2 regions of the Bradyrhizobium sp. BWA-3-5 genome follow, and region 2 is predicted to be linked to the other one. Evidence: predicted binding sites of a transcription regulator. Region 2 holds the regulator's gene; the other holds the start of a gene.
The links. Region 2 encodes PhoB, which activates phosphate uptake and scavenging genes when phosphate is short. Its sites were predicted from a motif close to TGTCATNNANCTGTCAT; they were not measured.
Positions count from the first base shown of each region.

Region 1 (14,461 bases), 1.3 Mb from region 2:
TCGTACCGGCGACATTGTGAATCAGTTGATGCGGCCCGCGGGTGTATTGATCCCGGAGGGCGCCGGGCGAAGCGTGCTGCAGGCCGGCTTCGGGCAGATCGAGGCGCAGGTCATGAAGCCGGGCATGATCGCGGAAGCGACCTGCATCTCGAGGCCTTGGGTCATCATTCCGCTCGTGGTCACGAATGTTCAGGACTATATCGCCGCGGGTCAGTTCCGCTCGGGTGAGCAACTGGTCGATCCGCAAAGCCTGAGGCAGCCGGGCACGATCCTCGCCTTCCTCGAGCCGCTCTATAAGGGCGGGCTTGAGGGTGTGACGCCGGGCTCGAGCTGCATCGTCAATGCCTATACCAGCAATCACGACGTGATCGCCGACCCCAAGACCGGCGCGCTGAAGGGTTTTGCCCTGCATGCCGTCGATGCGACCGGGCTCGTGCATGCGCTGTTGCTGCGCATCCAGGCGTTGCTGCTGCCGATCAAGACACTGGTGATGAGCGGCCACTGAGGGGAAGGCGATGAGATCGACGCACAGAAATGCTGCGCTTTCGGTATTGCTCGCAGGTGCATGCTTCATCATGGCTGATGCCGCCATAGCCTTCGACCTCGATGGCGCCTGGGCGAGCGATGCCGAGAACTGCGCCAAGGTTTTCGTTCACAAGGGCGCGCAGGTGACGTTTGCCGAGATGTCGGACGTTTATGGCGGCGGTTTCATCATCGAAGGCGATCAGATCACCGGCAAGTATGCGCGCTGCCGGATCAAGGCGAAGAAGAACGAAGGTGCTGACATCAACCTGCTCGCGGCCTGCGCTTCCGACATCATGCTGCAGAATGTGCAATTCAGCCTCAGAGAAGTCGACGCCAACACCGTGATCCGGATGTTCCCTGGGATCGCAGGCATGGAAATCAAATATGCGCGCTGCCCCGCGTCTTAGCGGATGGTGTCGGCTTGATTCATGTCAAGGGTGGTCCCCGTGGATGCGCGCTCAAATGGCGCGCATTCCAGGGAGGAACCTAATGACCCAAGGATCACGTCTTCGGACCATGTTCCGGTTTTCGGCGGCAACCGCCGTCATTGCTGTTCTGTCGGTCGCGGCAGGCAATGGCGCCCGCGCCGACGATCCCGCCAAGGTACTGAAAGCGATGTCGGATTATCTGGCGAGCCAGAAATCGCTCTCGGCCAAATTCGACAGCGATGTCGAAGTTGTCACGCCTGAACTGCAGAAGATCCAGTTCACGAGCTCCGGCGAGATGAAGATGAATCGGCCTGACAAGCTACGCGTCCGCCGCACCGGCGGCTATGCCGATGTCGAACTGGTCTATGACGGCAAGACGGTTTCGCTCTACGGCAACAATGCGAAATCCTATGTTCAGGCCGATGTTGCCGGAGGCACCGACAAGATGATCGACGCGCTGCATGGCCATTCGAGCGCCGGCCTGCCGGGTGCGGATCTCTTGCTGTCCAACTCCTATGACGAGTTGATGGCCAACGTGACCCAGGGCAGCCATATCGGCCAACGCGTCGTGGATGGCGTCGAGTGCGAGCATCTCGCCTTCCGCGGCCCCGATACCGATTGGCAGATCTGGATCGAGACCGGCGCAAAGCCGGTACCGCGCAAGTATGTGATCACCAGCAAGACGGTTACCGGCGCCCCGCAATACACGTTGAGGATCAGGGACTGGAAGACGGACGCCAACGCCGATGCCGACTTCACGTTCAACCCGCCGGCCGACGCGACCAAAGTGGCGCTCGACTCCACGGCCATGATCGAATTCGACGAGATTCCCCCCGGCACAGTTGCAGGAGCGAAGAAATGACCATTCTGTCGCGTAAACTGATCGTATCCACCGCAGCCACTATTGCTTTCGCTGGCGGGTTGTTCTGGAATGGACAGGCGGCTGTCGACAAAAGCCTGGTCGCCTCGGCGGAGGCGCGCGTGGGGCGTCCGCTGACACCGATGAGCTACGCCGGCGTGGCACGCCGAACGACGCGGCGCGCGGTCGCTGTTGGCGCCGGTGCGGCGGCCGCCGGAGCCTATTACGGTTCGGGCTGCGTCCAGGCGGTCGATGCCTACGGCCGGGTGGTGACACGATGCTAGACGGTAAATCGCTGCCGTCGAACACGCATTCGCGCAGTTTCCTCGCGCACTGAATCATGCTGCAATGGCGTCATCCTTTCTGTGCAGCAGGATACGCAGGGCGGTGAAGGGACGCGATGCGCTTCGAAGCGGCAATGGGCATCGGATACGAGCAATCTGGTGCGGTTGCTTGCTGTTTTTCGCCGGCATGTTGTTTCATGCGGCTGCGAACGCGGCTGTACCAGAAGCCAAGCGAGTGATGATCCTTCACTCGTTCGGCAATGATTTCAGGCCGTGGGGTCAATATGCAAGGACAATACGCTCGGAACTGACCCGGCAGTCGCAATGGATGCTGGACATCCAGGACCATTCCTTGGTGACAGCCCGGTGGAGCGACGAAGATCCGGAAGCGCCATTCGTCGAGTATCTGAGCGCGCTGTACGCAAAGCATCGACCGGATATCATCATATGCATTGGCGCCCCGGCTGCGAATTTCGTACAGCGGCACCGCAGTCGGCTGTTCCCAGCAGTGCCGATCCTGATGACAGCCGTCGAAGAGCGCCGTATCCGCCTCGAAAGCCTCACCGAAAACGATACCGTAGTAGCGGTGAAGCATGATTTCGTCGGCTCCTTCAATACAATTCTCCGCCTCCTGCCTGAGACCAAGAACATTGTGGTCATCAACGGTGTCTCTCCAAATGAGAAGTACTGGCTAGGCGAAATGCAGAGGGAGGCCGGGCCGTTACGAGACCGGGTGCGTTTCCTGTGGTTCCAAGATACGCCTTACGAGACCATTCTGAAGGAGGCCGCCTCGCTTCCGCCGGATAGTGCGATCTTCTGGCATTTGATGAATGTGGATGCTGCCGGCGTCGTCTACGAGGGGGATACGGGACTCAAGCAACTCTACGCTGTGGCCAATGCGCCGATCTTTTCCTACGATGACGGCTTCTTCGGTCAAGAAATCGTCGGAGGCCCGATGCACTCGGTGTCAGAAGGGAGCCGGAACACGGCTGCCGTGGCTGTTCGTATTCTCGGCGGAGAGAAGGCAGGAGATATCAAGACGCCGCCCTCGGGCTACCAGACGCCGAAGTTCGACTGGCGGCAGCTCCAGCGCTGGCGCATCGCCGAAAGCCAGCTGCCGCCTGGCAGCCAGGTTTATTTTCGAGAGCCGTCCGCCTGGGAAACATATCGTTGGCAAGTGGCGACAGTCAGTTCTGTTGTTTTGTTGCAGGCCATGCTGATCGCGGGCCTTTTATATGAGCGCCGCCGCCGCCGTCTGGCCGAGGTCGAGGCGCGGCGGCGCATGGCAGAGCTTGCGCACGTCAATCGCTATTCCATGGCGGGGGAGCTAACGACGTCGATTGCGCATGAACTCAATCAGCCTCTCGGTTCCATCCTCGTCAACGCGGAATCGGCGCAACTGCTGCTCAGCGCGCCGTCGCCGAACATGGCCGAGCTGAAGGAAATCATCTCCGACATAAGGCGCGACGATCAGCGCGCCGGCGAGGTGATCCGGCGGCTGCGCAGTCTTCTGAAACGCGCGCCGTTCGAACTCCGGCAGATCGATCTCAACAGGGTGGTCGACGAAAGTCTCGACCTGGTTTCAGGATTGGCCCATGCCCGGGCGGTCACGGTCGAAAGCGCGCTCAATGCCGAGCCCCTGCCGGTGCAGGGCGACCGCATCCAGTTGCAGCAGGTACTGCTCAATCTGATCCTGAACGCGACCGACGCCATGGCTGCCCTCGACAAGTCGCAGCGCAAGGTCACCGTGCGGACTGCCCGCGACAGCGATACTGCTCAAATCGAGGTCGTCGATAATGGTTCGGGCGTCGTTGCCGGCAGTGACGAGATTTTCGAGCCCTTCTATACGACAAAGCCGGACGGCATGGGCATGGGCCTTTCCATCGCGCGGACGATCGTCGAAGCACATGAGGGGGAGATTTCCGCGGAGAAACGCGCCGGGCGGGGCACGGTATTTCGTATCCGTCTTCCGCTCGCGCCTAGCGCCCTCGCGGCATCTTGATGCCGAGTGCGCGTTCGGCAGTGGACATCACCGTTGCGCGCGGGCTTGCCGCACAAGGGTCCTGTACCGCCTTGGCAGCCCGCACGCATGCGTACCTGCCCTGCGGTCTCTTGATCTGGATCAATCCTTTCGACATCCTCGATTGATCCCATCCCCTTGGGACCCGCAAAACCCGCAGCGCCGGGTGCGTCCGGCGTTGCTTGCGGGTCCCGAATTGATCGAGTGAGCACGCATGGATCCGGCCAAATTGCCCATCTGGATGCGGGTCACGCTGGTCGCCGGAATCTTCGTCCTGGTCGCGGGAGCCGGCCTGTTTGCATGGCGCTGGTATTCCCGGCCAACGACGCTGACCATCGCCGTTGGGTCGTTGGACGGGGAGGCGAGCCGGGTGGTGTCGGCACTGGCAAGCAAGCTTGCGCAACAGAAGGCGCCGGTGCGGCTTGCGATGGTGGAGGCGGGCAGCGCGCTGGACGCGGCCAACACGTTTTCTTCCGGCAAGGTGGACCTCGCCGTGGTCAGGGGTGACGTCGGCGATCTTTCGAAGGCGCAGGCCGTTGCCATCGTCGCGCACGCGGTGGTGCTGCTGGTCGCGCCACCAGGTTCCGCCATCACTGACATGGCGAGCCTGAAACGCGCTACCGTCGGTGTGATCAGCGTCGATGGCAACAAGCGGCTGATAAAGATCCTTACTGACGAATATGACCTTACGCGGTCGGGCGTGACGTTCAAGAATCTGGCGCCGCCGGACGTCCGCCGCGCGCTCGACTCAAAGGAGGTGCGCGCGGTCCTGATCATGATGCCGCTCGCCGAGAAATACCTCGCGCTGCTGCGTGGGCTGTTTCCGCAGGGTGCAAAATCGGGGCCGGTGCTGATTCCGATCGAATCCGCCGGGGCGATTGCCGAAAAGGATCGCGCCTACGAGAGTTTCGACGTGCCGAAAGGCACCTTGCGCGGCTCTCCACCCAACCCGGCCGATGACGTCACGACGCTGCGAACCTCGTTCTATCTGGTCGCGCAGAAGAAGCTCGATAGCGACCTCATCGCGGACCTGACGGAATCCCTGATGAGTGCGCGGCGGGACCTGCTGCCGGAATACCCGCTGCTCGGCCAGATCTCGACGCCCGATACCGATGCGTCCGCCTACATCCCGCTGCATCCGGGCGCGGCCGCCTTCTACAACGGCACGCAGGAAAGCTTCCTCGATAAATGGGGCAACGTCATCTTCCTCGCGCCGATGATCCTGGGCGGGCTCGCCTCCGTGCTCGCCGCCGCCTGGAAGTTCCTGCGCGCGGACCGTCTGCAGACACGCGAGGAGGCGCTGGACGCGCTCTATGCGCTCGGCCGGCGCATCCGCGTCTGCAGCAGCCTCGCCGAACTCGATGAGATTGAAGGGGAGATAGACCGTGTGCTGCAGGGCCAGCGCGGCAAGGAGGCCGCGGGCGAGAAGGAAGCGCGGGAGGCGGTCGCGCTGAATGTGGCGGCGCACCGGCTGGAAAACCTGATTCATGACCGCCGCATCGCCCTTGCAACGCAGCAGAAGGAAGTGCCGCGCGCGGGCTGATCGGGCGGATTCCCTTGATCTTTGTCAAACCTCCGGGCTGCGCGCGGCTCGAAGCTTCCGCGCAAGGACAGGATGGAGGCGACGATGTCTCGTTGCAACACAATGCTGCTTGCGCTGGCGCTGCTGCTTATTCCCGCCACCGCGCCAGCCCAAACACCTGCCACCCCGCCTGCGCCGAGCCAAGACATCGGCGCAGCCGCCAGCCGAGCAAACCCTGCTGAAACCGGAACAGCTCGAGGCCCTGGTCGCGCCGATCGCGCTGTATCCGGATGAACTGCTCGCCAACGTGCTTGCGGCGTCGACCTATCCGCTGGAGGTGGTGCAGGCCGACCGCTGGGTGAAGGGCAACAAGGGCCTGAAGGGCGATGCGCTGAAGGCGGCGGTCGACAAGCAGGCCTGGGACGACAGCGTCAAGGCGCTGGTCTCGACGCCCGATGTGATCGCGATGATGAGCGATAAGATCGACTGGACCAAGGATCTCGGCGACGCCGTGCTGGCGCAACAGCCCGATGTGATGGACGCCATCCAGAGGCTGCGCGCGAAAGCGCAGGCGCGCAACAAGCTCGTCACCAACAAGCAGCAGAAGGTGAGCGTCCAGAAGCAGGACGTGATCGTGATCGAGCAGGCGCAGCCGGACACCATGTACGTGCCCTATTACGATCCCGCCACCGTCTATGGCGAGTGGCCGTATGCGGCCTATCCGCCCTATTATTTCGGCTATCCGTCCTATATCGGCGCCGGCGTGATTGCGGCCGGTCGCCATGCCTCCGGGGTGAATGCCGGCGGCGTTCGTCAGCTCGCGCGGCATGTTGCCGAGATCCCGCTCTCGATCCGCTCGATGGGAATCTGGGAGCGCATCGAAGAGCTGGTCGACGACGCCTGCGGCTTCGAAAGCCACGGCCAGGTGCTGGTCGCCGAAAACGACGCCGAATTTGATACCTGTCGCGCGCGGGTCGCCGCGCTGAACGCGCTGGACTTCATCCATGAAGAGCTGATCGACGGGCCGGAGCTGCGGCGGCTGGTGCCGGCGGTGACCGAGAGCTGCCCCGGCGGCGTGGTGTCGCGGCGCGATGGCGCGGCCGATCCCGCCAGAACCACTACCGCCTTCCGCCGCAAGGCCGCCGCGCTCGGCGCAACCGTTTGCGAGGGTGTTGCAGCGACCAACATTCGAAAGCAAGACGGGCTGTGGCGGGTCGACGTCGGCGCCGATACCTACGCCGCGCCGGTGCTGGTCAATGCCGCCGGCGCCTGGGCCGGGCGCATTGCTGCCGATCTTGGCGAGCCGGTGCCGGTCGAGACCGTCGCGCCGATGCTGATGATCACCTCCCGCGTGCCGCACTTCATCGATCCCGTGGTCATCCTGCGCGGCCGCAAACTCTCCTTCAAGCAGTTCGGCAACGGCACCGTGCTGATCGGCGGCGGACATCTGGCAACGCCGGATCAGGATCGAAACGAGACCGTGCTGGACTGGCGCAGTCTGGCCGTCAGTGCACGGACCGTGTTCGAGCTCTTTCCGGTCATGCGCAGCGCCACCATTGTCCGCGCCTGGGCCGGCATCGAGGCGCGGACGCGCGATGAGCTGCCGGTGCTTGGTCCGAGCAGCCGCCATTCGGGGATGTTTCATCAGTTCGGCTTTTCGCTGCATGGCTTCCAGCTCGGCACCGGTGCCGGCGCGATGATGACGGATCTGATCGTCAGCGGCGGTACCCAGACGCGGATCGGCGAGCTCAGCATCGCCCGCTTTCACTCCTTCACACCCTAGAACCAATATGAGGACATCGTGAACATCACCCGCAACATCCGCACGCCGATCATGCACCGCGCCGTCGAAGCCAACGGCTTTGTCTTCGTCGGCGGCACGATCGCCGACGACACCAGCGTTTCGATGGGCGAGCAGACCCGCAACATTCTCGGCAAAATTGCCGGTTACCTGAAAGAAGCTGGGACAGATACATCCCGCGTCGTCAGCGCGTCGATCTTCGTGACGGATCTGTCCAAGAAGAAGGAGATGGACGCAGTCTGGACCGAATTCTTCGGTAGCGAATTGCCGGCGCGGGCGACGGTTGGTGTCGCCGATCTCGGCGGCGGGGCCTTGATTGAGGTCGTGGTCACCGCGCTCAAAGGCTGAGCGCCGTGAGCGGCCAATTGCCGATCACGCGAAACCGCTGGTCGGATCCGTCCTGACGGAACAGTGCGATTCGATCGACCGCCAGGTCGCGCACGCCGCTGTCCCGAAAACGGTCCCGCAACATCGCGAGAACGGGCGCGTGCCGGCTCGGATCCAGCCGGCCGGTGAGTGTCATGTGGAAGCGAAACTCCTCGAAGACGTATGGATAGCCCCAGCGGTCGAGGTAGTCGCGCTGCCGCGGCGTCAGCTTTGACGGATTGCGCCGGGCACGATCCTCCTCCGTCAGCGGCGCGCGGAAGGAGTCGAATTCGCGGACGCAGTCGGCGCCGAGGCGTTCGAGATCGGCCGGCATCTCGGCAGGCACCAGCGCGATGAAGCCGCTGATGGCGTCGACCACAGGCTTGATGGCTGGAACGGCCCGTGGTGTGCAGGCAAAGGCCGCGCAGGCGGCCATCAGCTCGTTTTCGCTCCTGCCCGGCGCCAGAGTCGTTGGCGGCTTCAACGTGGCATGGAAGCCGTATTTGCGCGGATCCTGCGTCATCTCGCGCCACGCGGGAGGCAATCCCGCCTCACGCGGGAAGGGCACGTCGATGCCCTGATACGCGTCATAGCCGAGCAGCTCTCTGCCAAAGCAGTCGAGAGCGCTGCCGGGTTCGGGTGCGAAGTAGAGTGCGTAGCGGGGATAGTTCACCATCCGCCGGACTTTAGAGAGGCCTCACGCCGCCGCAACCGCCTTGCGCGATGCCGGGGCATGCACCAGGCGACCGGCGTCCGTCAGATGAGCCAGCCTGCCGCCGGCGATGACGCCGACAATGCGCGGGCGCAGCGGAATTTCGTCATCCACCAGAATAAGGTCGGCGCGGTGTCCCGTGGCGAGCCTGCCGCGATCGGCAAGGCCCGCAGCCTGTGCCGGCGCTGCCGAGATCAGCTGCCATGCCTGCGCCAGCGGCAGGACGCCGTCGACTGCCAGGCGGAAAGCCGCGAGCAGCGGCGCCGGATAGTAATAGTCGGACGCCAGCACGCTGCAGAGGCCCTTCTCGATCATGTCGGAGGCCTTGGTCCAGCCGGTGTGGCTGCCGCCGCGCACCACGTTAGGCGCGCCGAAGACGATGAAGTCACTGGCTGCAGCCGCCTCTTGGGCGGTTGCCTCGTTGACGGGAAACTCGGCGATCGTAACGCCCTGTGCACGGAAGGCCTTTCGCATCTCGGGGCTGTCGTCGTCATGGGAGAGCATTCTGGCGCCGGCGGCCCGCGCCATTCCGGCTAGACGCGAAATTGAGGCGGGCACCTCATGCGCCCGTGCAACGACGCGCTGCACCAACTCGTCGAATGCCTCGCCGGACAGCCCGGTGCGCTCGACCATGCGGTTGCGCCTCTCCGGCTTGCTCAGGCTCGCCACCGTCGAATCCATGTGGTCGTTGAAAGCGAACAGGTCGATGCGGCCCTCCGAGAGCCATTGCCCGATCTCACCTTCCGCATCGAGGTTGTAGGTCTCATGGCGCAGATGGAAGCGAGTATCCGCCGCAAGCTTCGGCCTCAAGCTCTCGATGGCTTCGAGCAGCAGGCGCGCATTATTGCCGCTGCGCAGCCCCGGCTCCCACGACCAGGTCGTGGCATGAAAAACGGTGGTGATGCCGTTGGTGATCGCCTGCCGGTCGCTGTCGGCGAGCGCGACGTCGACCGGGAAGTCCACGCCCGGTCGGGGCATCATCTGCCGTTCAAAGGCATCGCCGTGGATATCGACGATGCCGGGCAATACCAGCAGGTCGCGCGCATCGATGGCGATGGCGCTATGGCTCAGATCGCTTCCGATCGCGCTGATGTCGCGACCCGCAACCAGAAGCGAGGTTTCGACGAATTCTTCACCCAGCAGCGCTTGGCCGCCTTCAACGATAATATCGGTCACGATGTCGCACTTTGTCGTTTGCTGTGAATCGATTCAGCCGAGGCCGTCTCGGTCGATTGGATCGATAGCTGCTTGCTGGCCATCCTGAACTTCCGTGGACGGGCGATACGGTCAGGGCCACGTCTTCAGCGGGTTTGATGACGGGACGATGACATATCGATGACGAAAGAGCGGGCTGTGGACGATCGCCGCAGCGTAGCGGGCCGTCACACAACTGTAAAATCCCTGCTTTAGCGATCGATCCAGCAAGACGCGAGTGGAGCATTGCATGCTGGTGGTTGAAGGTCTGACGTGCCGCTTCGGCGCAAAAGCCGCGGTCGACAACGCGTCGTTTTCGGTTGCGCCCGGCAGCTTTGTCGGCGTGATCGGTCGGTCCGGCGCCGGCAAGTCGACGCTTTTGCGCATGATCAACCGCCTCGCGGACGCTTCCGAAGGCCGCATCCTGTTCGATGGCGTAGATGTCACGGCGCTGCGCGGCAGTGAGCTGCGGCAATGGCGCGCGCGCTCGGCCATGATTTTCCAGCAGTTCAACCTGGTCGGCCGGCTCGATGTGCTCACCAATGTCTTGATGGGACGGCTCGCCGAAATGCCGGCATGGCGCTCGCTGGCCCAACTCTGGCCGGAAGCCGATCGGGCGCTGGCGATGTCGGCGCTCGAGCAGTTCGATATGGCGCAGCTCGCCGCGCAGCGCGCCGACCAGCTTTCCGGCGGCCAGCAGCAGCGCGTGGCGATTGCGCGCGCCCTAGTGCAGGAGCCGGACATTATTCTCGCCGACGAGCCGATCGCCTCGCTCGATCCGCGCAATACCCGCATCGTCATGGACGCGCTGCTGCGCATCAACAAGCATTTCGGCATCACCGTGCTCTGCAACCTGCATTCGCTCGACCTGGCGCGCAGCTATTGCGACCGGCTGATCGGCATGGCGGCAGGCCGCGTGGTATTCGACGGCGCGCCGGCCGCATTGACGGACCGCATTGCCCGCGAGCTTTACGATCTCGAAGCCAATGACGTGATGGGGAGCGCGCCAGTGGAGGTGCCTGACGCTGCGGCCATCCCGGCACTGGACACCGCCGCTGCGGCCTGAAGGCGATCCATCAAGACAGGTAGCCGGCGCGTATCGCAGCCGGTCAGGGCGTAATCACAAACGAGAGGCAAACCCATGTTCAACTGTCGTATCGTGCTCGCCGGCGCAGCCGCGCTGGTCCTCACTGCCACAGCCGCTTCCGCGCAGGACTGGAAAGGCAAATATCCGGAGCTGACCTTTGCGGTGGTACCGGCTGAGAACGCCTCGGGCGTAACCGAACGCTGGACGCCGTTCGTGAATTATCTCTCCAAGGAACTCGGCGTGAAGGTGACATTGCGCATCGCCAATGACTACGCCGCGGTCATCGAGGGACAGCGCGCCGGCAATATCCATATCGCCAGCTATGGCTCGGCCTCGTTCGCGCGTGCCCGGCTGACCGGCGTCAAGACGGACGCGTTCGCCAACGACATCAATGCCGATGGTTCGACCGGCTACTATTCGGTGTTCTTCGTCAAGGCGTCGAGCGCGTACAAGACCATTGACGACGTCAAGGCGAAGAATCTCGGCCTCGTCGATCCGAACTCGACCTCGGGCAATAACGTGCCGCGCTTCGAGCTGAACAAGCTCGGCATTCCCGACGCGGAGCAGTATTTCGGCAAGGTCGTCTTCACCGGCAGCCACGAGAACGCGATGCTGGCGCTGGCGCAGGGCACGGTCGACGTCGCCGCCAATCAGTGGACCTCCGACGACGACTCGACCCTCGCCCAGATGCTGCACAAGGGCATGCTGAAGAATGCCGACGGCTCGCCGATGAAGAAGGACGATTTCCGCATCGTTCACAAATCGGCGCCGATCATCAACGGTCCCTATGCCTACAATACGGACCTGCCTGAGGACCTGAAAGCCGCGATTGCCAAGGCGTTCGCCGAAGCACCGACGAAGGACAAGGCGGCGTTCGATCGCCTCTCCGATGGCCAGAAGAAAGGCTTCCATCCCGCCACGACCAAGGATTGGGACGGCACCATCGAACTGATTAAGTTCGTCGACGCCCTGCGCAAGAAGAAGGCGTCGTGATCAAAGGGTGATAAGGACTCGGCCGGGCGGCAACGACCCGGCCATTTTCCTTAAATTCCCGACCTGACATGACCAGCGCCGTTTCCATCCTCCCTGAGCAGCAGCTTGCGGGCCTCAACGAGGCCTATCGCATGGCGGTGCGGCGCGAGCGCCTGCGCGCGCTGTTCTCGATGGTGTTGTTCGCGCTAGCGCTGGTGCTTGCGGCGATAGGGTCCGAAGTGAACCTGCGGACGTTGTTCACTTACTTCGGAAACTTCGTCAGTTACTTCGACCGCATCCTGACGCTGGATGATCACACCAGGGTCTGGACCAATTTCGGCGAATGGTTCTGGGGCTGGCAGAAGTGGCTGAAGCTGCTCGGCGAAACCATCCTGATCAGCTATGTCGGGACGTTGGCCGGCGCGGTGCTGGCGTTCGGATTGAATTTCCTGGCCGCCGAGAATACTTCGCCCGCGCCCTGGCTGCGCTTCGTGGTTCGACGCGCGCTGGAAGTCGCCCGTACGGTGCCGGGCATCGTGTTTGCGCTGATCTTCGTCATCGCCTTCGGCTTAGGGCCGATGGCCGGCGTGCTCGCGATTACGATCCATTCGACCGGCGCGCTGGGCAAGCTGTTTTCCGAGATCGTGGAAAATGTCGACATGAAGCAAGTCGAGGGCGTGCACTCCACCGGCGCAAGCTGGCTCTCCTGCATGCGCTTTGCCGTGCTGCCGCAGGTCGCCGCGGGCTATGCGAGCTACGCGCTGCTGCGCTTCGAGATCAACGTCCGCGAGGCGTCGGTGATGGGCTTTGTCGGCGCTGGCGGCATCGGGCAGGAGCTCGTCGTCGCCATCAGGAAGTTCTACTATTCGGACGTCAGCGCGATCCTCATCACCATCATCGTCACGGTGTTCCTGATCGACATCGCGACCGGCTGGCTGCGCGCAAGGCTGTTCGGCGCGGAGGCACGGCCATGACGCCACTGCCGTCGGAAGATGCCGCGAAACTGCGGGAGCGCTACCCCGAGATATTCGATCGTCCGGCCTCGTCGCGGCTGGCGACGCCGCTGATGATTGTGGCAGCGCTTGCAATATTCATCTTTGGCTTGGTCGATCTCGATTTCTCGCCGTCGCGGCTGATCTCAGGAATCAGCCAGCTCGGCTGGATCAGCCTGATGATGCTGCCGCCCGATCCCGGCTCGTCGCTGCCGGCCTATGTCATTGCGCTCGGCGAGACGCTTTCGATCGCGCTGCTCGGCACCACGATCGCGGCGAGTGCCGCACTCCCGGTGAGCCTGCTCGCGGCCAGAAATGTGGTTCCGTCAGCCATTTTCCGCTTTCCGGTGCGGCGGTTCTTCGATTCGATCCGCGGCATCGATACCCTGATCTGGGCGCTGGTCTGGATCAACGTGGTCGGACTTGGGCCGTTTGCCGGCGTGCTCGCCATTGCGATCGCTGATTTTGGTGCGTTCGGAAAGCTGTTTTCGGAGGCGATCGAGGCTGCGGACCGCAAGGAAGTGGAGGGCATCCGTGCTGCCGGGGGCGGCAAGCTGCACGAGATCCGCTTCGGGTTGATGCCGCAGGTGCTGCCCGTCGTTGCCGGGCAGGTGCTGTACTTCATCGAATCCAACACGCGTTCGGCGACCATTATCGGCATCGTCGGCGCGGGCGGCATCGGCCTGCAGCTTGCGGAGCAGATTCGCGTGCTGGAATGGCAAAAGGTCTCGTTCCTGATCCTGATGATCCTGGTGGCGGTCGCCGCCATCGATTGGATCTCGAACCGTTTGCGCTTTGCTATTATCGGCCGGCGCGCCATCGCCTGAACGTCAGCTCTCCACCAGAAACTGCACCCGTTCGGCGGCAAAGCGCACATGCTTTGTGACCAGCGGCCGTCCCTCGATATCGACGTCGGTCGAATCGACGATGAGGATCGGACGGCCGAGGGCGAGGTCCAGGCGCGCGGCGTCGGTGGCGTCGACAATGCCGGCGGTGATCCGGGTTGAATCGCGGCGATAGTCGCGAATGCCGTAATGGGCCAGCAGTTTTGTCATGGAGCGCGCCGCGGCGTAAACGCGCCCGGCCTCGGGGAATCGCTCGGCGGACAGCCAATGCGTGCCGACGCAGATCGGTGCGCGGTCGGCCAGACGCAATGCTTCGATGCGAACCAGCGGCGCGCCGGTCTTGAGGCCAAGCTCGCGCGCCAGCTCGCGGCTTGCGACTTCTTCCGAGGCCTCGATCATTTGCCCGCGCGGCTCGTGTCCGCTTGCGCCGACGATCTCGGAAAATCGCGTGCGCGAGCGCAAGGGATAGGCGAGACGCGGCGCTTCGACATAGGTGCCGCTGCCGCGCTCGGCGCGCACCAGCCCGCGCTCGGCGAGCGCCGCCAGCGCCCGGCGTACGGTGTGGCGATTGACGCGATAGGTCTCGGCGATCTCCATCTCGCCCGGCAGCTTTTCGCCCGCGGCGAAGCGGCCGTCGGCAATGCCGCGCTCGATACCGTCGGCGACCTGGCGCCACAGCGCCACGCCGGAAGCACCATCCTGCATGCTCATGTCGTGCCGGAACCTGAAGGGGGCATTGGAAAAATCATCGGGCTGTCACGAAACGGTCATTTGCCTTGACTATCAAGTTGTCTGTTATCATAGACAACTTGAATCGGGCAAGACCGGGAATGGAGATGGCGGCCGATAGCGGA
Region 1 covers NZ_CP136626.1:1,980,157-1,994,617, forward strand. Annotated here, with positions in the region: gene RX331_RS09480 (HlyD family secretion protein) at 1-505, shown strand, start outside; gene RX331_RS09485 (hypothetical protein) at 516-932, shown strand; gene RX331_RS09490 (DUF2092 domain-containing protein) at 1,015-1,815, shown strand; gene RX331_RS09495 (hypothetical protein) at 1,812-2,096, shown strand; gene RX331_RS09500 (HAMP domain-containing sensor histidine kinase) at 2,266-4,098, shown strand; gene RX331_RS09505 (TAXI family TRAP transporter solute-binding subunit) at 4,331-5,659, shown strand; partial or broken gene RX331_RS09510 (DUF3300 domain-containing protein) at 5,744-6,416, shown strand; partial or broken gene RX331_RS09515 (NAD(P)/FAD-dependent oxidoreductase) at 6,411-7,421, shown strand; gene RX331_RS09520 (RidA family protein) at 7,440-7,787, shown strand; gene RX331_RS09525 (DUF1045 domain-containing protein) at 7,777-8,481, opposite strand; gene RX331_RS09530 (alpha-D-ribose 1-methylphosphonate 5-triphosphate diphosphatase) at 8,503-9,693, opposite strand; gene phnC (phosphonate ABC transporter ATP-binding protein) at 9,962-10,777, shown strand; gene phnD (phosphonate ABC transporter substrate-binding protein) at 10,853-11,791, shown strand; gene phnE (phosphonate ABC transporter, permease protein PhnE) at 11,860-12,744, shown strand; gene phnE (phosphonate ABC transporter, permease protein PhnE) at 12,741-13,589, shown strand; gene phnF (phosphonate metabolism transcriptional regulator PhnF) at 13,593-14,318, opposite strand; gene phnG (phosphonate C-P lyase system protein PhnG) at 14,444-14,461, shown strand, end outside.
Region 1: the regulator PhoB is predicted to act here: its motif matches at 9,831-9,847, upstream of phnC (phosphonate ABC transporter ATP-binding protein).

Region 2 (14,461 bases):
AGAGCTACACCCGGAAATGCTTGCTTAGCTTCAGGCCCTGCGCCTGGTAGTTCGAGCCGATGCGCTGGCCGTACATCGCATCGGGCCGCGACAGCATTTTCTCGTAGACCAGGCGGCCGACGATCTGGCCGTGCTCCAGGATAAACGGCACCTCGCGCGAGCGCACCTCGAGCACGGCGCGGGCGCCCTTGCCGCCGGCGCCGGCATAGCCGAAGCCGGGGTCGAAGAATCCCGCATAATGCACGCGGAATTCGCCGACCAGCGGATCGAACGGCACCATCTCGGCGGCATAATCCGGCGGCACCTGCACGGCTTCCTTCGAAGCCAAGATGTAGAACTCGCCGGGATCGAGGATCAGGCTGCCGTCAGATCGGGCCGGGATCGGCTCCCAGAATTCGTCGACCGCGTAGCCGCCGCGGCGGTCGACATCGACGACGCCGGTGTGGCGCTTGGCGCGGTAGCCGACGAAGCCGCCGGTGTTCTGCCCGGACAGATCGACCGACAGCGCGACGCCGTTGGCGAGATCGGCATCATCGACGTCGACCAGCCGCTCGGCGCCATGCAGCGCATCGAGTTCGTCGGCATTGAGGATGGCCTCCCCGGTGCGGAAGCGCACCTGGGAGAGCCTGGAACCCTCGCGCAGCAGCACCGGGAACGTCTTCGGGCTGATCTCGGCATAGAGCGGACCATGATAGCCGGCGCCGATCATGTCGAAGCGGCGGGTGCCGTCGGCGATCACGCGGGTGAAGACGTCGAGCCGCCCGGTCGAGCTTTTCGGATTGGCGGCGGCGACGATTTCCGGCGGCAGCGCGAGGCTCTCCAGCAGCGGCACGATGTAGACGCAGTTGGTCTCCAGCACCGCGCCATCCGAGAGGTCGATCTCGTGCAGCTTCAATTCGTCGATGCGCTCGGCGACGGTTGAATCAGGTCCGGGCAGGAAGCTCGCACGCACACGGTAGGCGATGTCGCCGAGCCGCAAATCGAGGCTTGCCGGCTGGATCTGGCTTTCGACAAATGGGTATTCGGGCAGGATCAGGCCGGCATCCGCCATCGCCGCGATGATGCGGTCGGGCAGAATCCCGTTGGCGTCGGGCGGAAGCGTGAACGGCACGGCGCGGTCCTCTGAGGTGGCCCATCCGGACGCCAAAATAGCATCCAAACCTTGTAAATATAGGCTCTTACGGGTTATCCGATGACCGCCTTGACTGAAAGGGCGCAAGCGAATATCAGCATGACTTATCCCGTGGTGATTTGAGCCGGCCGGCTTGCAGCCACGTTAAATAAATCGCTAAACAGGCCGGGGACACGTGTGATCCCGGCCTGTGGAAATTCTTCCAGGCCGGTTTTTTGTGACCATTTTCCAGTGGTCACGTCGGAGGTCACATGTCTGAATCCAAATCTTCGGAATCCAAGTCTTCTGAAGCGAAGTCGTCTGCCGCCCGCTACCGCCCGGAAACCCGCCTGGTCCATGGCGGCACCCTGCGCTCGCAATTCGGCGAGACCTCGGAAGCGTTGTTTCTGACCCAGGGCTACGTCTACGACAGCGCGGAGCAGTGCGAGGCGCGCTTCAAGGGCGAGGCCCCCGGCTTCATCTATTCGCGCTATTCCAATCCCACGATCGCGATGTTCGAGCGCCGCATGATCGAGCTCGAGGGCGCGGAAGCCGCACGCTCGACCGCGACCGGCATGGCCGCGGTGACGACCGCGATCCTCGCACCACTTCGCGCCGGCGACCATCTGGTCGCCTCGAAGGCGCTGTTCGGCTCCTGCCTCTACGTCGTGCAGGAGCTGTTGCCGCGCTACGGCATCGAGACGACGCTGGTCGACGGCCTCGATCTCGACCAGTGGCGGCGCGCCTTGCGGCCGAACACCAAGTCGTTCTTCCTGGAGAGCCCGACCAATCCGACGCTCGACGTGCTCGACATCCCGGCGATTGCCGAGATCGCGCATAGCGGCGGTGCGCGGCTGATCGTCGACAACGTCTTCGCCACGCCGATCTGGCAGAGCCCGTTGTCGCTCGGCGCCGACGTCGTGGTCTACTCCGCAACCAAGCACATCGACGGCCAGGGCCGCTGCCTCGGCGGCATCATCCTGTCCTCAGAAGCCTTCATTGCCGAACACATTCATAACTTCATGCGGCAGACCGGCCCGTCGCTGTCGCCGTTCAACGCCTGGGCCCTGCTCAAGGGACTGGAGACGCTCGGCGTGCGGGTGCGCGCGCAGACCGAGAGCGCGGCGAAGATTGCGGACGCCCTCGCCTCGCACCCGAAAATCTCGCGCCTGATCTATCCGGGCCGCGCCGATCACCCGCAGGCGGCGCTGGTGAAGAAGCAGATGCGCGCCGGCTCGACGCTGATCGGCTTCGAGGTCAAGGGCGGCAAGGCGGCGGCGTTCCGCGTCCTCAACGCGCTGCAGATCTCGCGCATCTCCAACAATCTTGGCGATGCCAAGAGCCTTGTCACGCATCCGGCGACGACGACGCATCAGCGGCTGACACCGGAGGCGCGCGCCGAGCTCGGCATCAGCGAGGGCTTTATCCGCTTCTCGGTAGGGCTCGAGCATGCGGATGATCTGATCGAGGATTTTGCGCAGGCGCTGGAAAAGGCGTGAGGATGGTGATGCGAAGGGTGGGCAAAGGCGCGTAGCGCCATGCCCACCATGCTATCCGGATATGCGGCGTGAGATGGTGGGCTCGCTCCGCCCACCCTACAGCACTAACTACATCGGCCGGTACGTCCGCACGTCGCTGGGCACGTTGACGCCGAGCTTGATCTGGCCGACCGACTTGATGATGTCGTCGCCGAGCAGTTGCGCGAAGCAGGCATAGCCCCAGTCGCTCATGTGCAGGCCGTCGGAGGTCACGAAATTCTCGATCGGGATCGCCTGCTTCTCGTGCCAGTCCTTCATGACCGCGAAGCGCGGGAAGATTCCGACCTTGCGCAGTTCGGCGACCTTGCCCAATAGCTTCGTCATCTTGCCGGCGCTTTCAGCGTGCTCGTTGACTCGCGGTGAATATTGCGGATCGATCAGCACGACGTCGGAGCCAACGGCCTGAATGCGCGAGATGCCTTGCTCGACGAGCTTGGCCGTTTCGTCCGGATCGAGGTTGCGCAGCACGGCGTTGGTGCCGACCTGCCAGATCACGAGGTCCGGATGCAGATCGATCACCGCGGTCTGCAGCCGTTTCATCATTTCCGGCGCGTCCTCGCCGCCCTTGCCGGCGTTGACCACGGAGATGTAGGCCGTCGGATATTGCCGGCGCAATTGCGCGGCGAGCCGGTTGGGATAGGTGAACTCGGGCGCACTGGAGCCGTAGCCTTGCGTCGACGACGAGCCGAACGCGACGATCACCACCGGCTGGCCGTTCGCGAGCTTGCTTGCGACGCGCGGCAGCGAGCCCATCGTTTTGGAGGCGCCCTTCGGCGGCAGGCAGGGAACGCGGCTGAAGATATCGCCGGCCGATTTGGCGGCCTCCTTCACCTTGTCGATCGCCTTGCCGGTGATGCCCTTCGCGGCCGGATTGGCATTGGCCGTCGTAGCAGCTGACGGCACGGAGCTTTCAGGCGCCGGCTTTGGCTCAGCCTTGTTTTCGGAAGCGTTCCCGGTCTTGTTCTCAGACGCGTTGCCGGTTTGGGCTTGATCGGACAGCGCCGCGTGCTGGCCGGCCGGGGGCGGAGCCGTCTGCGCCTGCAGCGCCGCCGGCGCTAGCAGCGCCACGGCAGCAGCGGAGACGGCCAGCCAAATCGTTAAACGAAAAGGGTAGTGAGAACTCATTAACGCCAGTCCTAATTTTGCTGCGCCGGATCGAGGCGGGCCGCATCGAGCACAAATTTCGACAGCGCGCGGCCGAGGCAGGCATGAACCCGTTTGGCCATGTCGGTGCCGTGAAAACTACCGAACAGATCGAAATCTCCAGCGTCGTTCCAGTGACGCATGATGGCAAAACGGTCGAACAGTGGAACCGAGTGCTGCTGCGCCACAACCTTCATGTTATCTAGGTATGGCGGCGCGGAAATCATCGTTTCCGTGCGAGGGCTATATTGCAGATTGACCAGCACTACATCGGTTCCCGCATTTTGCAGCGCAGCAACCCCGTTGTCGATGGCACCGCGAAAATCGTCGGGATCGACGGATCGCATAGCATCGACGGTTCCCGTCTGCCAGATGACCAAAGTAGGCCTTTTTGCTTCCACCAGCTTAACGAGGCCGGCATCGACCTCCTCGGCGGTCTTGCCGCTCTGTAGTTCTACGGAGAGGTTGATCGGGATCGTGGGCAGCTTCTCCTTCAGGGCCGCCTGCAGTCTGGCCGGGTAGGCGCTGCTCTCCGAGGACAGGATGGTCGAGGAGCGGCTTCCCACTACCAGGACAGTGAGCGGCCGGGCGTTCTTGACGGCCTCGGCGACCTTCGGAAGAGTGCTTTCGGTGGCGAGGAGGTAGGATGGGACCTCGCAGGTCTGCGCGGCGGCGGCATCCTTGTCTTGGGCCTTATCCTGGGCGCGCACGGGGCCGGCGGCTGCAAGGCCCGCGAACAGCGTCAGGACCAGCACAGCTCCGGAGCGGGGTTTCATACGCTTCCCCCCGCCATATCCGCATTGATGACCGGCTTTTTCGTTTTCGACGCTCCCTTGTCGGCCGAATGCTTGTACCACGAAATTACCCACGCCATGCCCCACATGGCGAGGATTCCAACTAGGCTGACGAGGGCGTGCGTGAGGGCCCCCCCGCCGACTTCGGCCAGCACGAAATGCCCCGCAAAGGCCAGGAAGACGCCGAGGCAGAATATCTCAAGCGAATGCTGGCCGCAGAGGATCAGTGGTCGCAGCCAAGGCGATTTGAGCCCTGACCAATTCCTCGGCAGGAAGCGCACGGTAAGCGCCGCCAGCGCCAAAAAATGGGCAAAGCGCAGCACGTCGAGATCCGTCTTGGTGATCGGATACATCCACTGTTCGAGCCGCTTGGGCATCAGGAAGCTGAGCTGCGGGATGTGCCAGGTCAGCGTGACGAAGAACGCGAACAGCAGATAGGCAACGCAGATCCACAGCGTCACCTGCGAGGACAGGATGGCCGACATGCGCTGCGCCCCGCCGAGCGCGCACCAGGCGCCGAACACGAACAGCAACTGCCACGCAAACGGATTGAAGATCCAGAAGCCGCTCGGATAGGCCGTCAGGTACCAGTCGAACTGCCAGGTCAGCGCGTAGAGCAGCACGGACAACGCCAGTCCGATGTCCGCCCGCCACTTCAACAGCCACAGGATAACAGGCAAGAACAGCATCAGCACAATGTAGAGCGGCAGCACGTCCATGTTGACGGGGCGAAAGCGCAGCAGCAGCGCCTGGACGATGGTGACGTCGGGCTGCTTGAGGAAATCCATGATGCCCATTTCTTCGCTGTAGAGCGGGTTTTCGAAACGGGTCGCGACATAGGAAATTTCCGCCAGGAAGATCGTGAACAGGAACACATGGGCGACGTAGATCTGCCAGACCCGCCGCATGATGCGCGCGGTCGCCACGACGAACCCGGCCTCCAGCATCGCCCGGCCATAGACAAAGGCGGCGGTATAGCCGGAGATGAAGATGAAGATCTCGGTGGCGTCGGAAAATCCGTAGTTGCGGATCGTGAACCAGGTCAGGATATTGGTCGGCAGATGGTCGATGAAGATCAGCCACAGCGCCATGCCGCGAAACAGGTCGAGCCGCAATTCGCGCTCTCCGGTGACCGGCAGCGCAATCGCCGGGGCGGCGGCCTTGACGTCGCCGGCTTTGGCATCGCTGAGAGGCGTTCCGGCAACTGGATCGGCAATGGACGACATCGGGCACCGTTGGTTGAGCTTTGACGCGTGCACTGTCCGGAAAAGATAATATCGGCCCGCAGCTTGCACACAAGATACGCCAACAGCAGATACGGGGCCGGACCGCGCGCGGTTGCGCTCTAGAGCGGAACTGTGTTGAAACCGCGGTCAGGCAAGCGACAAACCGGATGGCGTGGCGATTGGTTCCGCCGGTTTTCCCGGCTATGATAAGGCGCAGGATTTCCGGAAATTTGCTCGCATGTACCGCGCCGTCACCCGCCAGATCGAAGTTACCGTCGAACCAAACTTCCTGCCGGAGCGCTCGTCGATCGATCGCGGTCAGTATTTCTGGTCCTACACCATCGTCATCACCAATACCGGCGCCGAGACCGTGCAGCTTCGCACCCGGCACTGGATCATCACCGACGCGACCGGGCGCAAGCAGGAGGTTCGCGGCGAAGGCGTGGTCGGCGAGCAGCCGGTTTTGGCGCCGGGCGAGCGCTTCGAATACACCAGCGGCGTGCCGCTGCAGACCGCCTCCGGCTTCATGACCGGACGCTTCCAGATGGTCAACGAAGGGGGCGAACGCTTCGAGATCGACGTGCCCACGTTCTCGCTGGATAGCCCGGATAACGGGCGGCGAGTGTTGAATTAGGGGCAGCCCTCGCCGTTGTTGCGAGATGGCGATCAACCCCGACTGTCATCCCCGCGAAGGCGGGGATCCAGTACGCCGCGGCTTCTCGGCTCGAGCACTGGCGTCTCTGGAATAATGTCAAAGCCGGGCGATGACAACCGAATGTGAGGCGGCGACTAGCGAAATCGATGCGTGCCCACCATCAAGCAACGCACTTGGTGAGAGATGGTGGGCACGTTGCTTGCGCTCCTTTGCGCACCCCACGAAACAATGACTGAGCGCTACTCCTCGACGCCCGCTTCGTGGGGCGTGAACTGGTAGACCGAGGAGCAGAACTCGCAGGTCACCACCACCTTGCCGTCTTTGACCATGTCGGCGCGGTCCTTCGGCGCAAAACTCTTCAGCATGGCCGAGACCGCCTCGCGCGAGCAGGAGCACTGCGCGCGCAGCGGCAGCGGCGTGAACACGCGCACGCCGCGTTCGTGGAACAGGCGGTACAAGAGACGCTCGCCCGACAGGTCGGGATCGATCAGTTCGACATCCTCGACGGTACCGATCAGCGACTGGCCCTCGACCCAGGCATCGTCCTCGGCGACCTGATGCGCTTCCGTGCCCTCAGGCGCATCGCCTGGATGCAGATCGGCCTGCCGCGCCCGCTCGGGCGCCTTCGGCAGGAATTGCAGCAGCATGCCGCCGGCACGCCAGCGATGCTTGCCGCCGTCGCCGCCGCGCCATTCCTCGCCGACCGCAAGCCGCACGCGGGTCGGGATCTGCTCGGAGCGCAGGAAATATTCATGCGCAGCATCTTCCAGGCTGCCGCCGTCGAGCGCGACCAGGCCCTGATAGCGGCTCATGTCGCCGCCCTGATCGATGGTCATCGCCAGATGGCCCTTGCCGAGCAACTGGCCGGACGTCAGACCGTCCTTCAGGCGCCGCACGTCGTAGCGCGCATAGGCGCGCAGGCGATCGGGCGACTGGAAATCGACGATCAGGAACGACACCGGGCCATCGGTCTGCGTCTGCAGGATGAAGCGGCCCTCGAACTTCAGCGCCGAGCCGAGCAACGTCGCCAGCACGATCGCTTCGCCGAGCAGCTTGCCGACCGGCGTCGGGTAATCATGCTTCGTCAGGATGTCGTCGAGCGCGGGGCCGAGCCGGGTCAGCCGCCCGCGCAGGTCGAGCGCGCCGACCTCGAACGGCAGCACCGCATCATCGACGGGAATGGCCGACGGCGCGCGAACGGGCGCATCGCCAGCGATTTTCATGTCGGGGGATTGTGAAACCATGGCGCTCTATCTGGGGTCTGAGAGGGCAAAGCGTAAGGGGTGAAGAGCGGAACGTTGAGGGCCGTTCAGCTCTCTCATGTCCCGGACGCGGTGCAGCGTGTAACGCTGCTCCGCAGAGCCGGGACCTATTGTGCATGCAGCGAAATGGGCCCCGGCTCTGCAGCGCACTGCTTGCGCGCTGCGCTGCGTCCGGGGAACGCAAGTCGCGAAGATCCGCCTACGCTACTTCGTTGAAACACCAGGCCAGAATGCCCTTTTGCGCATGCAGGCGGTTCTCGGCCTCTTCGAACACGACCGATTGCGGGCCGTCGATCACCTCATCGGTGACCTCCTCGCCGCGATGTGCAGGCAGGCAGTGCATGAAGATCGCCTCCGGCTTGGCCAGCGACATCAGTTTTTCGTTGACCTGGTAGGGCTTCAGCACGTTGTGACGGTGCTCGCCCTCCTTGTCGCCCATCGACACCCACGTGTCGGTGACGACGCAATCGGCGCCGCGCACGGCGGCTTCCGGATCGGTGCCGAGCACGATCGGCGCGCCGGTCGCCTTGATCCAGTCACGCATCGCCTTTTTCGGCGCGAGCTCCGGCGGAGTAGCGACATTGAGCTTGAACTTGAAGCGCTCGGCCGCGTGCGCCCAGGACGCCAGCACGTTGTTGTCGTCGCCGGTCCAGGCCACCGTCTTGCCCTCGATCGGCCCACGATGCTCCTCAAAGGTCATCAGGTCGGCCATCACCTGGCAGGGATGCGAGCGCCGCGTCAGCCCGTTGATCACGGGCACGGTGGCGTGCGCGGCGAGCTCCAGCAGTGCATCGTGGTTGAGGATGCGGATCATGATCGCATCGACATAGCGCGACAGCACGCGCGCGGTGTCGGCGATGGTCTCGCCGCGGCCGAGCTGCATCTCGGCGCCGGTCAGCATGATGGACTCGCCGCCAAGCTGGCGCATGCCGACGTCGAACGAGACCCGCGTGCGGGTCGAGGGGCGCTCGAAGATCATCGCCAGCGTCTTGCCTTCGAGCGGCTTCTTGTTTCTCTCGTGCGCCTTCAGCTTAGCCTTCATGTCGGCGCTCAAGGCCAGCATGTTGCGCAGTTCGTCTAACGGCAGCTCGTTGATATCGAGGAAGTGACGGACGGACTTGCTCATCATCCCGCCGCCTTCTTGAGCTGTGTAGCCGACAACGCGGCGCAGGCGCTTTCGAGCATCTGAACGGACTGGTCGATCTCGGCCTCGCTCACGATCAGGGGCGCGAGGAAACGCACGACATTGTCGCCGGCGCCCACCGTCAGCAGTTTCTGATCGCGCAGCGCGTTGACTAGATCGCCCGACGGCACCACGGCCTTGACGCCGACCAAGAGCCCCTCACCGCGCACTTCCGAGAGCACGGCAGGATAGCGGTCGACCACGGAGGCGAGCTTCTGTTTGAGCAGCAGCGACATCTTCTGCACATGGTCGAAGAAGCCGGGTTTCAGCATCACGTCGAGTACGGCATTGGCGGCAGCGATCGCCAGCGGATTGCCGCCGAACGTCGAGCCGTGCGAGCCCGGCGTCATGCCGGAGCCGGCTTCCGCCGTCGCCAGCACTGCGCCGATCGGGAAACCGCCGCCGAGCGCCTTGGCGAGCGACATCACATCCGGCGTCACGCCGACGCGCTTGTAGGCGAAGAGATCGCCGGTGCGGCCCATGCCGGTCTGCACCTCGTCGAAGGCGAGCAGCAGGCCCTTCTCGTCGCACAGCTGGCGCAGCGCCTTGAAGAAGGCCTGCGGCGCCGAGCGCACGCCGCCCTCGCCCTGCACCGGCTCGATCAGGATGCCGGCAGTCTGCGGGCCGATCGCCTTCTTGACGGCTTCGAGATCGCCATGCGGCACCTGGTCAAAACCGTCCATCGGCGGGCCAAAGCCTTCGAGATATTTGGCGGAGCCGGTGGCAGCGAGCGTCGCCAGGGTGCGGCCGTGGAACGCGCCTTCGAAGGTGATGAGGCGGTAGCGCTCCGGGTGTCCCTTGGAAGCATGATAGCGGCGCACCACCTTGATCACGCCTTCCATCGCTTCCGCGCCGGAATTGCAGAAGAACACCAGGTCGGCAAAGCTCTGCTCGCAGAGCCGCGCGGCGAGCTTCTCGCCGTCGGGCGACTTGAACAGGTTCGACATGTGCCAGAGCTTTGTCGACTGCTCCTGCAGCGCCTTGACCAGATGCGGATGACAGTGGCCCAGCGCGTTCACCGCAACCCCCGAGGTGAAGTCGAGATAGCGCTCGCCGGTGGTCGACGTCAGCCAGCAGCCCTCCCCGCTTTCGAAGCCGAGATCGACCCTGGCGAAGACGGGGAGCAGATGCGACGTGGCGCTATTGGTCATGACGATCACTTGAAGTTGGAGACCTGCCTTCAAGACCTGCCGCGGAGCACACGCGTGCCTTGGCGCGAAGGCGGCAACAGCCGGTCTTGCGAAACGAAACGTGCCGCCTCTTAAGGGCGGCACGTGAGAGGTATTCTATGTGCGCGCGGGGCGCTGTCAACACGCCATGGAACGGCCGTTCCTGCAGTGCAGGATGGCAAAATCCGTAGGATTGCGGTGTGGTGGAAAACACGCAGTGCAATGCCTAGATGTCAGAACATGTGGACGTTGAGGCCCGGACTCTTGCGCCCGAGTCACGCCATATTGTAGCTTTTGGACTGTCGGGTACGACATCTCGTGCGGCAGTTTTGATCCCTTAAGAGTCTTTTGTGAAAGCGTAAACGTTCGGGCGCCCTTCCGCGCCCGGCGAGGGCTAAGGGATTCTGACCGCAGGGATTTTTGAGACGAATGACCCGCGGGCGCTGCCCCGAATTTGGCCGGCGCGACGCGAAGGGAAACATACGATGACGGTATTGACCTGGTCCGACGATCGCGTCGAGCAGCTGAAGAAGCTCTGGGAAGCCGGTTTATCGGCCAGCCAGATAGCCGCGGAACTCGGCAATGTGACGCGGAACGCCGTGATCGGCAAAGTGCACCGCCTAGGCCTGTCCGGCCGTGCCAAGAGCCCCTCCTCGGCCGCGCCGCGGCAGCGCAAGGCGCGCCCCGCCGCCCAGCAGATGATGCGGGTATCGCGGCCGGTGTCGCGCGGCAACACCGCGCTCGCGCACGCCTTCGAGGTGGAGCTGGAGCCCGATCCGGTCGCCTTCGACAATGTGGTGCCGATGAGCCAGCGGCTGTCGCTGCTCGAGCTGAACGAGGCGACCTGCCACTGGCCGGTCGGCGATCCCGCGAGCCCCGAGTTCTTCTTCTGCGGCGGCAAGGCGCTCACCGGCCTGCCCTACTGCGCGCACCACTCGCGCGTGGCCTATCAGCCGGCCGCCGATCGGCGGAGGCAGCAGCCGAAGCAGACGCGGTAAGGGCGAGCTGCCTCAATGAGGTCGTCCCCGCGAAGGCGGGGACCATAACCCCCATTGTCTGTGGTTATGCCGAGCTGGAGCTCCAGCGCATTTCAAAAATCGAGATTTGTGGTTATGGGTCCCGGCTCCTGATGCGCAATTGCGCATATGGGCCGGGACGACAGTGATGCGAGCCGAGATACCGCGGAACGCTACTGTGGCTGCTCCGCCTTCGCGAACCGGTCATCCAGCGCATAGCCCGCGCCGCGCACGGTGCGGATCGGGTCCTGCTCGCGGCCGGGGTTGAGCAGCTTGCGCAGGCGGCCGATGTGAACGTCGACGGTACGCTCGTCGATATAGATGTCGCGGCCCCAGACGCTGTCGAGCAGTTGCTCGCGGCTGAAGACGCGGCCGGGATGCTCCAGGAAAAATTCCAGCAGGCGATATTCGGTCGGGCCAAGATCGATCTGGCGGCCGGAGCGCGCGACGCGGCGCTTCTCGCGGTCGAGCTCGATGTCGCCATAGGTGAGCACCGTAGCAAGGCGCTCGGGGCTGGCGCGCCGCAGCAGGCCCTTCACCCGCGCCAGCAGTTCCGGCACCGAGAACGGCTTGACGATGTAGTCGTCGGCGCCGGTCGCGAGCCCACGCACGCGCTCGCTTTCCTCGCCGCGCGCGGTCAGCATGATGATCGGCAGCTGCTTGGTCTCGGGCCGAGCCCGGAGGCGGCGGCACAGCTCGATGCCTGACAGGCCCGGCAGCATCCAGTCGAGCACGACCAGATCCGGCACCCGCTCCTTCAACCGCGTATCGGCATCATCGCCGCGGGCGACGGTCTCGACCTCATAGCCTTCGGCGTCGAGGTTATAGCGCAACAGCGTGGTCAGCGCTTCCTCGTCCTCGACCACCATGATGCGTGCGCTCATCCTGTCATCCTCAGCTATTGGGAATGGTCGCAGCAAACGTCGTCATGTCGCCCTTCGGGCGCTTGTCGAGCATCTGCTGTCCCTCGATCATGTAGAATACGGTTTCCGCGATATTGGTAGCGTGGTCGCCGATCCGCTCGATGTTCTTGGCGCAGAACATCAGGTGAATACAGAACGAGATGTTGCGCGGGTCTTCCATCATATAGGTGAGCAGCTCGCGGAACAGCGAGGTGCAGATGGCATCGACTTCCTCGTCGCCCTTCCACACCGCCATCGCGGCCGGCAGATCGTGCGCTGCATAGGCGTCCAGCACCGACTTGACCTGCGACTGCACGAGGTCGGTCATATGTTCGAGGCCGCGCATCAGCTTGAGCGGCTGGAAATCGTTCTCCAGCGCCGAGACGCGCTTGCCCATGTTTTTGGCGAGGTCGCCGATCCGCTCAAGGTCGGTGGCGACGCGCATGGCGCCGACGATTTCGCGCAAGTCGATCGCCATCGGCTGGCGGCGGGCGATGGTCAACACCGCGCGCTCCTCGATCAGATGCTGCAGGCGGTCGATCTCGACGTCGGAGGCGACGACGCGCTTGCCGAGCGCAACATCACGGCGCACCAGCGCGTCGACGGATTCGGTGATCATGCGCTCAGCCAGGCCGCCCATCTCGGCGACGAGACGGGTCAGTTCCTGAAGGTCGCTGTCAAATGCCTTGGCGGTGTGTTCGGAAGCCATCTCTCAAATCTCCTCAACCAAACCGGCCGGTGATGTAGTCCTGTGTGCGTCGATCGCCGGGCGAGGTGAAAATCTTGTTGGTGTCGTCGAATTCGATCAGCTCGCCAAGATACATGAAGGCTGTCTTGTCCGAGACCCGCGCCGCCTGCTGCATGTTATGCGTGACGATCGCGATGGTGTAGTCCTCCGACAGTTCCTGGATCAGCTCCTCGATCTTGGCGGTCGAGATCGGGTCGAGCGCGGAACACGGTTCGTCGAACAGAATCACCTCGGGTCGCACCGCTACCGTGCGCGCGATGCACAGCCGCTGCTGCTGGCCGCCGGACAGCGACAGCCCGCTGGCATTGAGCTTGTCCTTGACCTCGTTCCACAGCGCGCCGCCGCGCAGCGCCTTTTCGACGCGGTCGTCCATCTCGGACTTCGAGATCTTCTCATAGAGGCGGATACCGAAGGCGATGTTCTCGTAGATCGTCATCGGGAACGGCGTCGGCTTCTGAAACACCATGCCGACGCGGGCGCGGAGCAGGTTGAGGTCGAGCTTGGGATCGAGGATGTTGGTCTGGTCGAGCAGCAGCTGGCCGGTGGCGCGCTGGCCGGGATAGAGATCGTACATCCGGTTGAAGATGCGCAGCAGCGTGGACTTGCCGCAGCCGGACGGGCCGATGAAGGCAGTGACGCGGTTGGTGCCGAGCGTCAGGTTGATGTTCTTCAGCGCGTGGTGTTCGCCGTAGTAGAAGTTGAGGCTACGGACCGTCACCTTCGGCGCGGCTTCCGGCAGCGGCAGCTGCGGGGCTGGGCCGGTCGCGGTACTTACGGATACGGAGAGTTCGGTCATTTGGATGTCCTCTCGGCGCCAAGGATGCGCGCGCCAATATTCAGGGCCAATACGGTGAGCGTGATCAGGAGCGCCCCGGCCCAGGCCAGCTGCTTCCAGTAGGCATAGGGGCTCTGCACGAAATTGTTGATGGTCACCGGCAGGTTCGCCATCGTCTTGGTGAGGTCGAGGCTGAAGAACTGGTTCGACAGCGCGGTGAACAGCAGCGGCGCGGTTTCACCGGCGACGCGGGCGGTGGCGAGCAGCACGCCGGTGATCAGGCCGGCGCGCGCAGCGCGGTAGGCGATGCGCCGGATCACCAGCGAGCGCGGCATGCCGAGCGCGGAAGCGGCCTCGCGCAACGGATTCGGCACCAGCCCCAGCATGTCCTCGGTGGTGCGCACCACCACGGGGATCACGATCACGGCGAGCGCGAGACAACCGGCGATCGCCGAGAAGCCGCGCATCGGCACCACGACCGCGCCATAGATGAACAGGCCGATGATGATCGAGGGCGCACTAAGCAGGATGTCGTTGATGAAGCGGATCACCGAGGTCAGTTTGTCGTGCTTGCCATATTCGGCGAGATAGGTGCCCGCGAACAGGCCGAGCGGCGCACCGATGCCGACGCCGATCGCGGTCATGATGATCGAGCCGATGATGGCGTTGCGCAGTCCCCCCTCGGTCGATCCGGGCGGCGGCGTATCCTGGGCGAAGACGGCGAGATTGAGCCCGGTGAGGCCGTTGTAGAACAGCGTGAACAGGATCAGCGCCAGCCAGGTGACGCCGAATGCCGCGGCCCCAAGGCACAGGAACTTGATGACGATGTTCTTGCGGCGGCGGGAAGCGTAGATTGCGTTCATGTCAGTTCCCCGCCTTCTTTTCCAGACGCATCAGCATCAGCCGCGCGGCGGCAAGCACGAAGAACGTCAGGATGAA
Region 2 covers NZ_CP136626.1:690,523-704,983, reverse strand. Annotated here, with positions in the region: gene RX331_RS03285 (2'-deoxycytidine 5'-triphosphate deaminase) at 5-1,111, opposite strand; SAM riboswitch at 1,234-1,313, shown strand; gene RX331_RS03280 (O-succinylhomoserine sulfhydrylase) at 1,384-2,610, shown strand; gene RX331_RS03275 (SGNH/GDSL hydrolase family protein) at 2,719-3,774, opposite strand; gene RX331_RS03270 (SGNH/GDSL hydrolase family protein) at 3,786-4,568, opposite strand; gene RX331_RS03265 (OpgC domain-containing protein) at 4,565-5,812, opposite strand; gene apaG (Co2+/Mg2+ efflux protein ApaG) at 6,051-6,446, shown strand; gene RX331_RS03255 (Hsp33 family molecular chaperone) at 6,707-7,711, opposite strand; gene argF (ornithine carbamoyltransferase) at 7,929-8,855, opposite strand; gene RX331_RS03245 (aspartate aminotransferase family protein) at 8,855-10,063, opposite strand; gene RX331_RS03240 (GcrA family cell cycle regulator) at 10,567-11,079, shown strand; gene phoB (phosphate regulon transcriptional regulator PhoB) at 11,271-11,981, opposite strand; gene phoU (phosphate signaling complex protein PhoU) at 11,992-12,708, opposite strand; gene pstB (phosphate ABC transporter ATP-binding protein PstB) at 12,722-13,543, opposite strand; gene pstA (phosphate ABC transporter permease PstA) at 13,540-14,385, opposite strand; gene pstC (phosphate ABC transporter permease subunit PstC) at 14,387-14,461, opposite strand, start outside.